DNA from 3 places in the Enterobacter sp. PL_is511 genome. Region 3 is predicted to be linked to each of the others. Evidence: predicted binding sites of a transcription regulator. Region 3 holds the regulator's gene; each other region holds the start of a gene.
The links. Region 3 encodes Fur, which represses iron uptake genes when iron is present. Its sites were predicted from a motif close to ATAATAATGAGAACNACTATCAA; they were not measured.
Positions count from the first base shown of each region.

Region 1: a site for Fur is predicted at 1,285-1,307, ahead of feoA (ferrous iron transporter A). Genes of this name have one in related genera too.
Region 2: a site for Fur is predicted at 4,472-4,494, ahead of zupT (zinc transporter ZupT). Genes of this name have one in related genera too.

Region 1 covers NZ_JBVPGP010000014.1:106,659-112,270, reverse strand. The annotation lists gene AC0TN7_RS02475 (Tex family protein) at 1-1,060, shown strand, start outside; gene feoA (ferrous iron transporter A) at 1,348-1,575, shown strand; gene feoB (Fe(2+) transporter permease subunit FeoB) at 1,606-3,924, shown strand; gene feoC ([Fe-S]-dependent transcriptional repressor FeoC) at 3,937-4,173, shown strand; gene AC0TN7_RS02455 (YdgH/BhsA/McbA-like domain containing protein) at 4,207-4,476, opposite strand; gene bioH (pimeloyl-ACP methyl ester esterase BioH) at 4,588-5,361, opposite strand; gene gntX (DNA utilization protein GntX) at 5,398-5,612, shown strand, end outside.
Region 2 covers NZ_JBVPGP010000023.1:244,817-250,428, forward strand. The annotation lists gene glnE (bifunctional [glutamate--ammonia ligase]-adenylyl-L-tyrosine phosphorylase/[glutamate--ammonia-ligase] adenylyltransferase) at 1-775, shown strand, start outside; gene hldE (bifunctional D-glycero-beta-D-manno-heptose-7-phosphate kinase/D-glycero-beta-D-manno-heptose 1-phosphate adenylyltransferase HldE) at 816-2,246, shown strand; gene ubiK (ubiquinone biosynthesis accessory factor UbiK) at 2,327-2,623, opposite strand; FMN riboswitch at 2,743-2,893, shown strand; gene ribB (3,4-dihydroxy-2-butanone-4-phosphate synthase) at 3,000-3,653, shown strand; gene zupT (zinc transporter ZupT) at 3,686-4,459, opposite strand; gene ygiD (4,5-DOPA-extradiol-dioxygenase) at 4,656-5,444, shown strand; gene AC0TN7_RS13475 (glutathionylspermidine synthase family protein) at 5,538-5,612, opposite strand, start outside.
Region 3 covers NZ_JBVPGP010000024.1:402,116-407,727, reverse strand. The annotation lists gene pgm (phosphoglucomutase (alpha-D-glucose-1,6-bisphosphate-dependent)) at 1-219, opposite strand, end outside; gene seqA (replication initiation negative regulator SeqA) at 244-792, opposite strand; gene ybfF (esterase) at 976-1,749, shown strand; gene ybfE (LexA regulated protein) at 1,878-2,165, shown strand; gene fldA (flavodoxin FldA) at 2,321-2,851, shown strand; gene fur (ferric iron uptake transcriptional regulator) at 3,142-3,588, shown strand; gene chiQ (ChiQ/YbfN family lipoprotein) at 3,685-4,014, opposite strand; gene chiP (chitoporin ChiP) at 4,062-5,459, opposite strand.

The DNA.
Region 1 (5,612 bases), on a different contig from region 3:
CGCATCCGAGCTGGCGGCACAGGAGTTCCCGGACCTGGACGTTTCCCTGCGCGGTGCGGTCTCTATCGCTCGCCGCCTGCAGGATCCGCTGGCGGAGCTGGTGAAGATCGACCCGAAATCCATCGGCGTGGGCCAGTATCAGCACGACGTGAGCCAGACGCAGCTGGCGCGCAAGCTGGATGCTGTCGTGGAAGACTGCGTTAACGCCGTCGGCGTTGACCTGAACACCGCCTCCGTTCCGCTGCTGACCCGCGTGGCGGGCTTAACCCGCATGATGGCGCAGAACATCGTCGCCTGGCGTGACGAGAACGGCCAGTTCCAGAACCGTCAGCAGCTGCTGAAGGTGAGCCGTCTGGGGCCAAAAGCCTTTGAGCAGTGCGCGGGCTTCCTCCGCATCAACCACGGCGATAACCCGCTCGATGCCTCCACCGTTCACCCGGAAGCGTACCCTGTGGTGGAGCGTATTCTGGCCGCCACCCAGCAGGCGCTGAAAGATCTCATGGGCGACAGCAGCGCTCTGCGCAATCTGAAAGCCGTTGATTTCACCGATGACAAATTTGGTGTCCCAACCGTTACCGACATTATCAAAGAGCTGGAAAAGCCGGGCCGCGATCCGCGTCCTGAGTTCAAAACGGCGACCTTTGCTGACGGCGTGGAAACCATGAACGACCTGCTGCCCGGCATGGTGCTGGAAGGCGCGGTGACCAACGTCACCAACTTTGGCGCGTTTGTGGATATCGGCGTGCATCAGGACGGTCTGGTCCATATCTCCTCCCTTGCCGACAAGTTCGTTGAAGACCCGCACACCGTGGTCAAAGCGGGCGACATCGTGAAGGTCAAAGTGCTGGAAGTGGACCTGCAGCGCAAGCGTATCGCCCTGACCATGCGTCTGGACGAGCAGCCGGGTGACACCAACGCGCGCCGTGGCGGAAACGGCGGTGGCCGCGAGCAGCAGCGTCCAGCCGCGAAAGCGGCAAAACCGCGCGGACGTGATGCCCAGCCTGCAGGCAATAGCGCGATGATGGATGCGCTGGCGGCAGCGATGGGTAAGAAACGCTAAACCCTCACCCTAACCCTCTCCCCACAGGGGAGAGGGAATAATAATAATATCGTGCCGTAATATATGAAACCGATTGCATATCCATATTTAAACCACCAATTATCACCCCGTTAACAAATCCTCTCCTTTTCGTTTTCCAGGCATTTCAGCAAATATTGAGCAAGGTCAAAAAGGCCGTAAATTAATATCGCAAACAACATTCCGTCACAGTTTTAATATTGCTGATAAAAACTATTCTCATTATCATCCCATAGTAGATAATTTAACCTTTCGTGGAATCAGGCGTTATGCAATTCACTCCAGACAGTGCATGGAAGATTATCGGTTTTACCCGCGAAATTAGCCCGGCCTATCGGCAAAAGCTGCTGTCGCTGGGCATGCTGCCCGGCTCGTCATTCCAGGTCGTGCGTGTGGCGCCGCTAGGTGACCCGGTTCATATCGAAACCCGCCGCGTGAATCTGGTGCTGCGTAAGAAAGACCTCGCGTTAATAGAAGTCGAAGCCTTATCCCGATAACAAGCCAGCGGTTTCAGTGAGTCTAAAAAAATGAAAAAGTTAACTATTGGCTTAATTGGCAATCCTAATTCCGGCAAGACTACGCTTTTTAACCAGCTGACTGGAGCCCGCCAGCGCGTGGGCAACTGGGCGGGCGTGACGGTTGAGCGTAAAGAGGGCCAGTTCACGACAACGGACAATCAGGTAACGCTGGTCGACCTTCCCGGCACCTACTCCTTAACCACCATTTCGTCGCAAACCTCGCTCGATGAGCAGATTGCCTGCCACTATATTCTTGGCGGCGACGCGGACCTGCTGATCAACGTGGTCGACGCCTCCAATCTCGAGCGTAACCTTTATCTGACGCTGCAGCTGCTGGAGCTGGGGATTCCCTGCATCGTGGCGCTCAACATGCTCGATATCGCAGAGAAACAAAAGCTGCGCATCGACGTCGATGCCCTCTCCGCGCGCCTGGGGTGCCCGGTGGTTCCGCTGGTCTCGACGCGCGCGCGCGGTATTGATGCGCTGAAGCTGGCCATTGACCGTCACGCGGGTAATCGCGACATTGAGCTGGTGCATTACGCGCAGCCTCTCCTGCGTGAAGCCAACGTGCTGGCGCAGGAGATGGACAACAGCATGCCTGCGAAACAGCGCCTGTGGCTTGGACTGCAGATGCTGGAAGGGGATATCTACAGCCGCGCTTACGCCGGGCATGCGGCCGATAAGCTGGACGTGACGGTGGCCCGGCTTAGCGACGAGCTGGACGACCCGGCGCTGCACATCGCCGATGCCCGTTACCAGGCCATCGCCTCAATCTGCGACGTGGTCAGTAACGCCCTGACGGCAGAACCCAGCCGCTTTACGGCGGCGGTGGATAAGATTGTGCTTAACCGCTTCCTCGGTTTGCCCATCTTCCTGCTGGTGATGTACGTGATGTTCCTGCTCGCCATTAACATCGGTGGCGCGCTGCAGCCGATTTTTGACGCCGGTTCCGTCGCGGTCTTCGTCCACGGGATCCAGTGGGTGGGTTATACCCTGCACTTCCCGGAATGGCTCACCATCTTCCTCGCGCAGGGGATCGGCGGCGGTATCAACACCGTTCTGCCGCTGGTGCCGCAGATCGGCATGATGTACCTGTTCCTCTCGTTCCTGGAAGATTCCGGCTACATGGCGCGCGCCGCGTTCGTGATGGATCGTCTGATGCAGGCGCTGGGTCTGCCGGGTAAATCCTTCGTCCCGCTGATTGTCGGCTTCGGCTGTAACGTGCCGTCGGTGATGGGCGCGCGCACCCTGGATGCACCGCGTGAACGTCTGATGACCATTATGATGGCGCCGTTTATGTCCTGCGGTGCCCGCCTGGCAATCTTTGCGGTCTTTGCCGCAGCCTTCTTTGGCCAGCAGGGCGCGCTGGCGGTCTTCTCGCTGTATGTGCTGGGCATCGTGATGGCGATCCTCACCGGTCTGATGCTGAAGCACACCATCATGCGAGGTGAAGCGTCACCGTTTGTGATGGAGCTGCCGGTGTATCACGTGCCGCATCTGAAAAGCCTGGCGATCCAGACCTGGCAGCGCCTGAAAGGCTTTGTGCTGCGCGCCGGTAAAGTAATTGTCATCGTCAGCATTTTCCTGAGCGCGCTGAACAGCTTCACCCTCAGCGGGCAGGCGGCAGATAACATCAACGACTCTGCCCTCGCTTCCGTCAGCCGCGTCATCACGCCGGTCTTCAAACCGATTGGCGTGCATGAGGATAACTGGCAGGCAACCGTCGGGCTGTTCACCGGTGCGATGGCGAAAGAGGTGGTTGTCGGCACCCTGAACACGCTTTACACCGCTGAGAACATTCAGGAAAAGGAATTTAATCCAGCAGAGTTTCATCTCGGTCATGAGCTGCTGGGTGCCGTAGAGGAAACCTGGCAGAGCCTGAAGGACACCTTCAGCCTGAGCGTGCTGGCGAACCCGATTGAGGCCAGCAAAGGCGACGGCGAAATGGCGACGGGTGCCATGGGCGTGATGGGCGAGAAATTTGGCAGCGCGTCCGCGGCCTACAGCTACCTTATCTTCGTTCTGCTCTATATTCCGTGCATCTCCGTGATGGGGGCGATTGCCCGCGAGTCCAGCCGCGGCTGGATGGGCTTCTCCATCCTGTGGGGGTTAAATATTGCGTACTCGCTGTCGACGCTCTTTTATCAAACCGTTAACTTCAGTCAGCATCCGCGCTACAGTCTGGTCTGCATTCTCGCGGTTGTGCTGTTTAACGTGGTAGTGCTCGGTCTGCTGCGGCGGGCACGCAGCCGTGTCGATATCGACCTGCTGGCAAACCGTAAAACCGCCGCGACCTGCTGCAACAGCCCGGCGGGCGACTGCCACTAAGGAGTACACCACATGGCATCGTTGATTCAGGTTCGTGACCTGCTAGCGCTACAGGGGCGGATGGAGGCGAAACAGTTGAGCCTCAGCCTGCATACGCCGCAGCCGATGATCGATGCCATGCTGGAAAGACTGGAAGCCATGGGGAAAGCCGTGCGGATTCAGGAAGACGCGGACGGCTGTCTCTCCGGCAGTTGTAAAAGCTGTCCGGAAGGAAAGGCCTGCCTCAGGGAGTGGTGGGCACTGCGCTAGTAAAGCCAGGCATCGCTGCCCGGCTTTATCGTATTACTTGTAGACGTCCGCCGTTGCGCGTACGTTCTTCGTGTCTTTGTTTGCACTGGTTACCACGTAGTACGTCCCACCCAGTTCATCCGCTTTCTTCGACAGCTCTCTGCGAGCATCCATCGGCGCGGTAGTATCAGACGTAGAGATCTCACCAACTTTGGTCAGATTCATGCCGGCAACTTTATCTTTTTCCAGCTCTTTTGCCGCAAAGACGCCAAATGAAAGTGACCCAATAACCAGAGAAGTGACAATACCTGTAACAAGTTTCATAACCTGACTCTCCATAGGATTGTTGTTTTGATTATCGTAAGCAGAACAACCGCAACGACATCTGGAGTATGGTTGCGGTGTGTAACTTTTTCCAGGCTGGATAGAAAATAATCAGTCGAAACGTTGACTTAACGCAATGAGCGCTGAACAAAACTCCGCCGGATGAGAGATGAACGGGGCATGTGCAGCTTTGGCAACGATCTGCGATTCGCTGTTCGGCCAAAGTGAATCCAGGAGTGGAACCACCTTGCGCGGCACAATTCCGTCGAGGTAACCGTAGATACGCAGGTGCGGCAGCGTCAGGGCGGCCAGCGGCTCGCGCAGATCAACGGTTTTCAGGAGCTCAAGACCGCCATTAAGCACCTCAACCTCCGGCATCGGCAGCGACAGCACGGTCTGCTTCAGCGTGCGGGCATCCTTACGGGCGGTTTCAGTTCCCATCGTCTGCAGGGCGAGGAAGCGCTCTACGGTCCGCTGGAAATCTTCGCTCAGCTGCTGCTGGAATCCCGCCAGTACCTCGGGTTTTATCCCCGGCCACGCGTCCTGCGCGCTAAAACAGGGCGACGACGCCACCGTCACCAGCGCTTGTACGCGGTCTGGTCGCGACAGCGCAACCTGGCTCGCCACCAGCCCGCCCAGGCTCCAGCCCAGCCAGACAGCGTTTTGCGGCGCGGCGTCCAGAACCTGCTGCGCCATCTCATCAAGCGACAACGCGCCATATCCGCGGCTGCGGCCAAAGCCGGGTAAATCTACCAGATGCAGTGTGAAATGCGAGGCGAGTTCCTCACGTATGCAATGCCATATCTCCGCATTCAGGCCCCATCCGTGCAGCAGCACAAGATGGCAATTTCCTGTCCCTACAGTCTGCCACCACAGCGTCTTCATCAGTTACTGTTCTCTTTTTTCACATGGAGGTTGCACATGCTAACAGTACCTGGGTTGTGCTGGCTATGCCGAATGCCGCTGGCGCTCAGCGGGTGGGGCGTCTGCTCCGTCTGTACGCGTTCGCTGGAATGGCGTATCGGGATCTGTCCACAATGTGGTTTACCGGCCACAAATTCCTCTTTGCCCTGCGGCCGCTGCCTGAAGAAATCCCCGCCGTGGAGCGCGCTGGTGGCCGTGGATGATTATGTTCC
Region 2 (5,612 bases), on a different contig from region 3:
GCTGGGATACAGCTCCGATCTGGATTTAATCTTCCTGCACGACTGCCCGGTTGACGTGATGACCGACGGCGAGCGCGAGATTGACGGGCGTCAGTTCTACCTGCGCCTGGCGCAGCGCATCATGCACCTGTTCAGCACCCGCACCTCGTCGGGCATTTTGTATGAAGTCGATGCGCGCCTGCGTCCGTCCGGCGCGGCGGGCATGCTGGTGACCTCAACGGAATCCTTCGCCGATTACCAGAAGAATGAAGCCTGGACGTGGGAGCATCAGGCGCTGGTGCGCGCCCGCGTGGTGTATGGCGATCCGCAGCTCAAAACGCAGTTCGATGCCATCCGTAAGGACGTCATGACCACCCCGCGCGAGGGCAGTACGCTGCAGACCGAAGTGCGCGAGATGCGCGAGAAAATGCGCGCGCATCTCGGCAATAAACACCGCGATCGTTTTGATATCAAAGCCGACGAGGGCGGGATCACCGATATTGAGTTCATTACCCAGTATCTGGTGCTGCTCCACGCCCACGACAAGCCGAAGCTGACCCGCTGGTCTGATAACGTGCGCATTCTGGAACTGCTGGCGCAAAACGACATCATGGACGAACAGGAGGCGCAGGCCTTAACCCGCGCCTACACGACGCTGCGCGACGAGCTTCATCACCTGGCGCTGCAGGAGGAACCGGGGCACGTGGCGCTGGACTGTTTCACTGCTGAACGCGCTCAGGTAACGGCCAGCTGGCAGAAGTGGCTGGTGGAACCGTGCGTAACAAATCAAGTGTGATATTATCGCGCGCAAATTGTGAATCTTTCTGGAGTCAGGAATGAAAGTAACACTGCCAGAGTTTGAACGTGCTGGGGTAATGGTTGTTGGGGATGTGATGCTGGATCGCTACTGGTATGGGCCGACCAGCCGCATCTCTCCGGAAGCACCGGTACCGGTGGTAAAGGTCGACACCATTGAAGAGCGTCCCGGCGGCGCGGCAAACGTGGCGATGAACATTGCCTCTCTGGGCGCGCACTCGCGTCTGGTTGGCCTGACCGGTATCGACGATGCGGCGCGCGCGCTGAGCAAGTCGCTGGCGGACGTGAACGTGAAGTGCGACTTCGTTTCGGTTCCGACCCACCCAACCATCACCAAGCTGCGCGTGCTGTCTCGCAACCAGCAGCTGATCCGCCTCGACTTTGAAGAAGGGTTCGAAGGCGTTGATCCCGAGCCGCTGCACGAGCGCATTAACCAGGCGCTGGGCAATATCGGCGCGCTGGTGCTGTCCGACTACGCGAAAGGCGCGCTGGCGAGCGTGCAGACGATGATCCAGCTGGCGCGTAAAGCCAGCGTGCCGGTGCTGATCGACCCGAAAGGCACCGACTTTGAGCGCTATCGCGGCGCGACGCTGCTGACGCCAAACCTCTCCGAGTTTGAGGCGGTGGCGGGCAAGTGCAAAACTGAGGAAGAACTGGTTGAGCGCGGCATGAAGATCATTGCTGACTTTGAGCTATCCGCGCTGCTGGTGACCCGCTCCGAGCAGGGGATGACGCTGTTGCAGCCGGGCAAGGCACCGCTGCATATGCCAACCCAGGCGCAGGAAGTGTACGATGTGACCGGTGCCGGTGATACGGTGATCGGCGTGCTGGCGGCGACGCTGGCCGCAGGAAACTCTCTGGAAGAGGCGTGCTACTTCGCTAACGCCGCGGCGGGTGTGGTCGTTGGTAAGCTCGGTACCTCAACCGTTTCCCCAATCGAGCTGGAAAACGCGGTGCGCGGCCGTGCGGACACCGGTTTTGGCGTTATGACCGAAGACGAGCTTAAAGTGGCTGTCGCCGCCGCGCGCAAGCGCGGTGAGAAAGTGGTGATGACCAACGGCGTGTTTGACATTCTGCACGCGGGTCACGTCTCCTATCTGGCGAATGCGCGCAAGCTGGGCGATCGCCTGATTGTGGCTGTGAACAGCGATGCGTCGACGAAACGCCTGAAGGGTGAAACGCGTCCGGTGAACCCACTTGAGCAGCGGATGATCGTACTCGGCGCGCTGGAAGCCGTGGACTGGGTAGTGTCGTTTGAAGAAGACACACCGCAGCGTCTGATTGCCGGTATTCTGCCGGATCTGCTGGTAAAAGGCGGTGATTACAAGCCGGAGCAAATCGCGGGCAGCGAAGAGGTCTGGGCCAATGGCGGTGAAGTGATGGTGCTCAACTTTGAGGACGGGTGTTCCACCACCAACATCATCAAGAAGATCCAGAAAGACAGTCAGTAAAAAAAACGGGCCAGCTGGCCCGTTTATTTTTTCACCCTCTCCCTGTGGGAGAGGGCTGGGGTGAGGGCATCAGGCCGCACTTACTCCTGGTCATCCACCGGTGGAATGGCCGGTGCTGGCTTCACTTCTTCCGGCGCATTGCGGTTTTCCAGCTCGGTCAGACGCTGTTCCAGCAGCGCCAGCTTCTCGCGGGTGCGCAGCAGAACCTGGGTCTGCACGTCAAACTCTTCGCGGCTGACTAAATCAAGGCGAACCAACTGCGCCTGCAGCGTCTGGCGGATTTTCTTCTCAACGTCATCACCAAATTCACGAATGCCTTTTGGCATGGATTCATGAACCTGACGCGCGATCTGCTCAATTTTCTTCGGGTCAATCATTGTCGTTTCCCTTGATGGAAAGGTGTTAGTGTCCATTGTAGCGCGTCATGCCCGGGGTAAACAAAATTGTTTGATGCTTATGCATTGCCCAGGATAATCAATAGCGTTATAGTTATCTCGCTTATTCTCAGGGCGGGGCGAAATTCCCCACCGGCGGTAAATCAGCGTGACGCTGAAAGCCCGCGAGCGCTTTGGGTGAAAACTCAAAGGTCAGCAGATCCGGTGTAATTCCGGGGCCGACGGTTAGAGTCCGGATGGGAGAGAGTAACGATCCAGTCGGGCATGGGCCCGCTCACGTTATCTTTTTGCCGCTTATACGGCGCTCCTAAGACTGCCCTGATTCTGGTAACCATAATGTTAATGAGGTTTTTTTACCATGAATCAGACGCTACTTTCCTCTTTTGGCACTTCAACTCAACGTGTTGAACATGCACTGGATGCACTGCGCGAAGGCCGCGGTGTGATGGTGCTTGACGATGAAAACCGTGAAAACGAAGGCGACATGATTTTCGCCGCCGAAAACATGACCGTTGAACAGATGGCGCTGACCATCCGTCACGGCAGCGGCATCGTATGCCTGTGTATTACCGAAGATCGTCGTAAGCAGCTCGAGCTGCCGATGATGGTCGAAAACAACACCAGCGCCTTTGGTACCGGTTTTACCGTGACTATTGAAGCGGCGCATGGCGTGACCACCGGTGTGTCTGCGGCTGACCGTCTGACCACCGTACGTGCCGCGATTGCTGACGGTGCGAAGCCATCCGATCTGCATCGTCCAGGCCACGTCTTCCCACTGCGCGCGCAGGCGGGCGGCGTCCTGACCCGCGGCGGTCACACCGAAGCGACCATCGACCTGGTGACGCTGGCGGGCTTCAAACCTGCGGGTGTGCTGTGTGAACTAACCAACGATGACGGCACCATGGCGCGCGCGCCGGAGTGCATCACCTTTGCGCGTCTGCACAACATGCCGGTGGTAACGATTGAAGATCTGGTGGAGTATCGCCAGGCGCACGAGCGCAAAGCCAGCTGATAATAAAAACGCCGGGATATCCCGGCGTTTTTTTACCCGATTCCTGCGGTCTGCAGCAGAACCAGGCTTAATCCCATCACCGACATTCCGCACAGCACGCCATAGCTGGGGTTGTTGTTAGGATCTATCTCCTTCGCCAGCGGCATCAGTTCATCCACCGAAAGTGCAACCATGATCCCGGCTACCGCTGCCATAATCGCCGCCATCACTACCGGAGAGACCAGGCTACCAAGGATCAGCCAGGCCAGCACGCCGCCAAGGATTTCGGCCATCCCGGAAATACCTGCCCAGAACACCGCGGTGCGTTTCGAGCCCGTGGCGGCATAGACCGGACCGGCGACGGCCAGTCCTTCAGGAATATTGTGTAAGGCGACCGCCAGCGCGATGCCAAAGCCCATTTCCAGATTGCTGCTGGCCGTCACGTAGGTGGCGACCCCTTCCGGGAAGTTATGCAGGCTGATGCCCAGCGTCAGCAGAACCGCCGTTCGCTTAATATTCCGCGGCATGGGCGTTACGCTTTTCTGCATTAAATCCTGCGGATGCGCGTGCGGCAGCATCCGGTCGAGGGCAAAGTACCCCAGCAGGCCAAAAACAAACATGCCGTAACCCAGCAGCGGAGACATGCCTTCTGTGCCCAGCGCGGCAGGCAGCATCTCCATCAGGGAGATGAGCAGCATGATCCCGGCAGCAAAGCCCAGCGAGAAGGCCAGTACGCGGTTAGAGGGCTTTTGACCAAGTACGCCGAGGATCGCACCGATAAAGGTCGCAGCGCCCGCGAGTATGGTCAGGATCAAGGGGACTGACATGCATAACTCCTTGTGATAATGATTCTCATTAATATAAATGATTCATTTCTGGCAAAGCGAGGGGCGAACCCCGGCTTTACACGTTCCTTACATTCAAATTTCCTGATGATGATCTTCACGCTTATCTGCGTTCATCTTTGCCGGATTGCGCGTAATGTAGCACCATTAAATTGACACCTTCTGTAAGGATATCATCATGACTTCTTCCCGTATGCCAGCCCTGTTTTTAGGCCACGGCAGCCCAATGAACGTTCTGGAAGACAACGTCTATACCCGTGCCTGGCGTCATCTGGGCGAGACGTTGCCGCGTCCAAAAGCGATTGTGGTGGTATCCGCGCACTGGTTCACCCGCGGCACGGGCGTGACCGCCATGGAGGCGCCTAAGACCATTCATGATTTTGGCGGCTTCCCGCAGGCGCTGTATGACACGCATTATCCAGCCCCCGGCTCGCCTGAGCTGGCACAAAGGCTGGTGGATCTGCTGGCGCCTGTCCCTGTAACGCTGGATAAAGAAGCCTGGGGTTTTGACCATGGCTCCTGGGGCGTTCTGATTAAAATGTATCCTGATGCGGATATCCCGATGGTGCAGCTGAGCATCGACAGCACTAAACCGGCCGCCTGGCATCTGGAGATGGGCCGCAAGCTGGCAACGCTTCGTGATGAAGGCATCATGCTGGTGGCAAGCGGCAACGTGGTGCACAACCTGCGCACGGCGCGCTGGCACGGTGAGAATACGCCTTACCCGTGGGCGACCGCTTTTAACGACTACGTTAAAGCGAACCTGACCTGGCAGGGTTCGGCTGAGGAGCATCCGCTGGTTAACTATCTGGATCATGAGGGCGGTTCGCTCTCTAACCCGACGCCGGAACATTTCCTGCCGCTGCTGTACGTACTTGGCGCGTGGGATGGTCAGGAGCCGGTTACGATCCCGGTCGACGGGATTGAGATGGGGAGTCTGAGTATGCTGTCGGTGCAGGTGGGGTAATAAAAGCAAAACGGCAACTTCAGGTTGCCGTTTTTAGTGTGTGCACCCTCTCCCACAGGGAGAGGGCTGGGGTGAGGGCATCAGGCCGCAGTCTTACTCCACAAAAATATGCGGATAGAACCGCGACAGATCCTGCGTGATCAGCGCGCGATCTTCGCGAATGCCAAT
Region 3 (5,612 bases):
AGCGCGCTCTTCCGCAATGGCCTGAGCAATGGCCAGAATGTGCGGTTCGTTAAAGCTGTGGCGCGCCGCGCTGCCGCGGTGACCAGATGTACCAAACTTCACTGCGTGTTCTGCGTTGCCCACGACCGGCTTCAGCACGTAATACTGCGCGGTCAGCTGAGCGACGTTAATCAAATCGCTTTGTTGTGCAGGTTGGCCTGCACGGCTGTGATTTGCCATTACCGGGTCCTTCTGATGCAAGGGTTAAATTGTACCGCAAACCTTTTCAATCAATTCCGCCGGGAACTGCATGGACTGCATGATGTGTTCAATCATGCTGCACTTGCGGCCCGTATTGGTATTGGTTATCACCCAGTATGGGGTGCCAGGAACATGTTTGGGTTTGGTTTGATTGCCATTTTGCAGCAGCGTCTGCTCGTCGCCCGCGAAATAGACGCGAGTACGACCGTGCAGCGACTCGGTCGCTTCAGCAAACGCTTTGTTATCCAGTGAATAAAGTGTAGACAGCACCAGCATAAAGCGGTTAACCGCCTTTTTCTGCTCCGCGTATTCATCGGAGAGCAGCAGCTCGCGCATCGCGCGCACTTTATCTTTTGCCGGCGTCACGGCAGGTTTTGCTTGTGCAACAACGCTTGGCTGAGACACGACATCTTTGGTGACTGGGGTAGCAGGCTGTGAAGCGGCGGAAATTTTAAGCATGCGCCGTAAAATGTCGGACGCGCTCTCCCCGATATGCCGCGTCTGGCTGGCAATATACTGATAGAGTTCGTCATCAACTTCGATTGTTTTCATCTTAATCCAGTGCGATATCTTATCTGAATACAAGTCATTGGGATTATAAGGTCAAATCCCAACAGCGGATAGCGTCAAACCAGGTTGGCGGCAAAAGTCAGATTAAACTGGAACCTTGCAGCCGGGCGGCAGAATGGTCAACATGATACCCTAACCTGACATACGTAAAAAAAGAACTTTGCCATGAAATTGAATACCCGAGCGCAAACTGCACAATCGCCGAACAATAATTCTCCCATCGTACTGGTTCACGGGCTTTTTGGCAGCCTGGATAACCTGGGCGTGCTGGCACGTGATCTGGTTACCGACCACGATATTTTACAGGTCGATATGCGCAATCACGGTCTTTCCGGGCGTTCCGACGAGATGACCTACGCGGCGATGGCGCAGGATCTGCTGGATACGCTGGACGCACATAGCCTGCAGAAGGTAACGCTGATCGGGCATTCAATGGGTGGTAAAGCGGTGATGGCCCTGACGGCACTGGCCCCGGACCGTATTAGCGGCCTGGTGGTAATTGACGTCGCGCCCGTGGATTATGACGTCCGTCGTCACGACGAGATTTTTGCCGCCATTAATGCGGTCACAGAAGCGGGTGTCGCGACACGCCAACAGGCGGCTGCCGTCATGCGTGAGCATCTTGATGAAGAAGGCGTCGTGCAGTTCCTGCTGAAGTCGTTTGTTGACGGGCAATGGCGTTTTAACGTGCCGGTGCTCTGGGACCAGTACAACAACATCGTGGGCTGGAAAACCGTCCCCGCCTGGCCGCACCCTACCCTCTTTATTCGCGGCGGAAACTCACCTTACGTAACCGACGCGTACCGCGACACGCTGCTGGCCCAGTTCCCGCAGGCTCGCGCCCACGTTATTGCCGGTGCCGGGCACTGGGTGCATGCGGAAAAACCTGACGCCGTGCTGCGCGCCATTCGCCGCTATCTTGCTGATACTGCAAATTGATTAAAAAGAGAGCGACTGGAAGGCTGCAGGCGTCCAGTCGTTGGCGTGCCGTTTTTGGTGATGTATGATGGCGCGCTTATCGCCCGGGCATTAGCAGGGCGGCGTGTTTCCCCCGAAGTCTCAGAATCATGGCCAAAGAACAAACGGACCGTACGACACTAGATCTGTTCGCGAATGAGCGTCGCCCGGGACGACCCAAGACGAATCCGCTTTCGCGCGATGAACAGCTGCGTATCAATAAACGCAACCAGCTTAAACGCGATAAAAATCGTGGGCTTAAGCGTGTCGAACTGAAGCTTAACGCCGACGCCGTCGATGCGCTGAACGAGCTGGCCGACGCGCGAAATATCAGCCGCAGTGAACTCATTGAAGAGATGTTGATCGCTCAGCTTGAAACGTTACGCGGCCAGGCATAAGTCTGAAAATCCCCTTTATCGCCCTTTTCATGTAGCACAGAGTGCAGTCCTGCGCGATAGCTGTTTCCGCAGGGTTGCCAGTTCTGCTATTATTGCCCTTATCCGTGGCCGAATTGCGCCACCATACTATTAAGTTTCAAGAGGTTATTTTACTCATGGCAATCATCGGCATTTTCTTTGGCAGTGATACCGGCAATACCGAAAATATCGCAAAAAACATTCAAAAACAGCTCGGTAAAGACGTTGCTGATGTGCATGACATCGCCAAGAGCAGCAAAGAAGATCTGGAAGGCTATGACATTTTGCTGCTGGGTATCCCAACCTGGTACTACGGTGAAGCCCAGTGCGACTGGGATGATTTCTTCCCGACGCTGGAAGAAGTCGACTTCAACGGTAAGCTGGTCGCCCTGTTTGGCTGTGGCGATCAGGAAGACTACGCCGAATACTTCTGTGACGCGCTGGGCACCATCCGCGACATCATTGAGCCGAATGGCGCGGTTATTGTAGGCCACTGGCCGACCGCCGGTTACCACTTCGAAGCGTCTAAAGGCCTGGCCGATGACGATCACTTCGTGGGTCTGGCCATCGACGAAGACCGTCAGCCAGAACTGACCGCCGAGCGTGTTGAGAAGTGGGTGAAGCAGATCCGTGAAGAACTGCACCTGGACGATATTCTGAACGCCTGATTATTTCGCGGCGCAACTGCGGTTGCGCCCATGCCCCAGGTCAAACCGATTAAATTAATCGCTACAATCTTTTAACTTTTTCGCCCAGACCTGTACAATGTCTCCCTGATAAAATGTGGTTTTCCATTGAGCAAGTTTGTTGGTGATACCCCATTTTTATAAGCATATTTTGCCTGAGACTTGCAGTTTTCATTTAGCCATGGCAGTTCTATAATGAGACGCATTATCCCAGGTGCATTTTCTGTCACTTCCTACAGAAGTGAATCGTTTAGCAACAGGACAGATTCCGCATGACTGACAACAATACCGCATTAAAGAAGGCTGGCCTGAAAGTTACGCTTCCTCGGTTAAAAATCCTTGAAGTGCTTCAGGGTCCAGACAATCACCATGTCAGTGCGGAAGACCTTTATAAACGTCTTATCGACATGGGTGAAGAGATTGGGCTGGCTACCGTCTATCGCGTGCTGAACCAGTTTGATGACGCGGGCATTGTTACCCGTCATAATTTCGAAGGCGGTAAATCTGTTTTCGAACTGACCCAGCAGCAGCACCACGATCACCTGATCTGCCTCGATTGCGGCAAGGTCATTGAATTCAGCGATGATTCCATCGAATCACGCCAGCGTGAAATCGCCGCGCGTCATGGCATCCGCCTGACCAACCACAGCCTGTACCTTTACGGTCATTGTGCTGAAGGCGATTGCCGCGAAGACGACCACGCGCACGACGCGAAATAAACAAGTGTTCATACTCTGAGCCAGCCGTAAGGTTGGCTTTTTTTTGCCTAAAAAAATGCCCGGTGGCGCAGCGCCACCGGGCATGATAACAGCGAGTTACTTACTGTTATTGCTTCGAATTTCTTTCCAAATCTGGTCGCAACGCTTCGCCACTTCCTGATCGTTACCGGTTTTACGCGCCTGGATACAGGCCTGGTAATCCATTACGCGGACATTTTCCTGCGTCGCGAACTGCTCATGCGCTTTCTCTTTCTTCAGCACGTTTAGCACGCTCTGACAGGCTTCAATTTTTTCCGGCGAACCTTCCGCAGTATTAATGCAGGCGCTATATGCCTCCTTCAGGCGGGAGTCCTCTTTTGGTGCCTGAGTCTGCGCACACGCCACCAGCCCTGATGCCAGCAACGCGACGACTACGATTTTTTTCATCATATACAGTCTCCATACCGGCGGGACTCAGCCCGCCAGTGCGTTTATCAGAAGATGGTGAATGGGGCGATAACCATGAATTTCACGTCACGTTCATCCTGGAAGATGTTGCCGTAACCGCCCGCATAGCTCGGGATATCGGAGTGGTTGTCATACTGGGTGAAGTGCAGTTTGAACATCGTGCCTTTCGCGCGGCCATCCTGCAGGGTATAGATTGCATCCAGGCTGTAGGAAGACTCTTTCAGGCGATAGTTGGGATCGTAGTATGCGTCCGGTGTTGCCATATCGGCAGGTTTTGCGTCCCAGGCGTAAGCGTAAGAAGCGCCCACCGCCCAGCCAGGCAGGTTCCAGTTTTTCAGGTCGTACATTGCACCGAAGAAGACCGCTTTCTCGCCGTCGGCGTTGAAGTCTGAGCGGTTATCCCACCAGATATCAAGACGGCCGTTGGAGGAGGCGTAGGTCGGAGTCATACGCTGCAGGAAGTAGCCCTGCTGCCCTTCCGCCTTCACCCATGTGCCTTCCAGACGCAAATCAACCTGGCCAACCTTATAGCCGAAGGTGAGTGCCTGCAGCCACGCGGTGCCGTCATAAATGTCATTGACCCCACCGTTACTGACTTTATCGCGCGTACCGTAGAACTGGTAGCTAGTACTCAGCGGGCTACCCGCGACATCAAACTTATAGCTGGCCTTGGCAAAGTACTGATCGATATAGCCTTGTGCCTGACCAAATGCCGCTTCAAGCACCAGATCGTTTTTGAAGTCGTATTTCGCGCCCAGCGAGTGCAGGTAATCGACTTTGGTTTTTTTATCGTTCTGGTAGAACTTGTCCATCTCGATGTGCCAAGGCGCTTTGTACTCGTTGGTCCACATATAGGAGAAGCTCAACGCACCCGCATCACCGTAGTCAAAGTTAGCCCCCGCTTCCGCACCCTGATAGGTACCCGGCATAAAGCTCCAGTGCGGCGCTAACAGAGTCTGGCCAGTTGGCTGAATATAACCGCCGCGCGCCCATACCGGACCGTATTTAAATTTCGCCGCGGCTTTGTAAAGGCTTATACCGCTCTTATCCCCGGACCAGTCTTCATCATAGGCTTTGTTGCTGGAGGAGAAGGCGATTTCGTTCGGGTGGCCGCTGTCGCCGTTTTCCGCCATTTCAATCGCGGTGAACGCAGCAATATCCAGACCGAACATATCCGCGGCATAGCCTGACTGGAAGTCCAGGTTGGCGTTCCAGGTGGAGTGAGAAAGGTTGGTTTTGTATTTATCTTCAGTGACGTCTTTACGGTCACGCTCACGCTGCCAGTAATAAATACCGCCCGTGAGGGTAGAATCTTCGATGAAACCCGCTGCTTTTGCCTCTGGCGCAATCACCAGGCCCGACATTGCTGTCACACCGGCAATAGCCAGCGCCAGCGCACTACGTTTGCCACTGAACGTACGCATAGATTATTCCTCTTTGACGAATTAAAACGCCTGAAACGGCGTAAATAAAAAAGACCAAATGGTCAGGGGTAGTTTTAAATACCCTCGAATTAACTACCGTCTTTAGGTTATTTTTCGCGACGCGAATTATCAATGCTTTTTAGCGGACAAAAG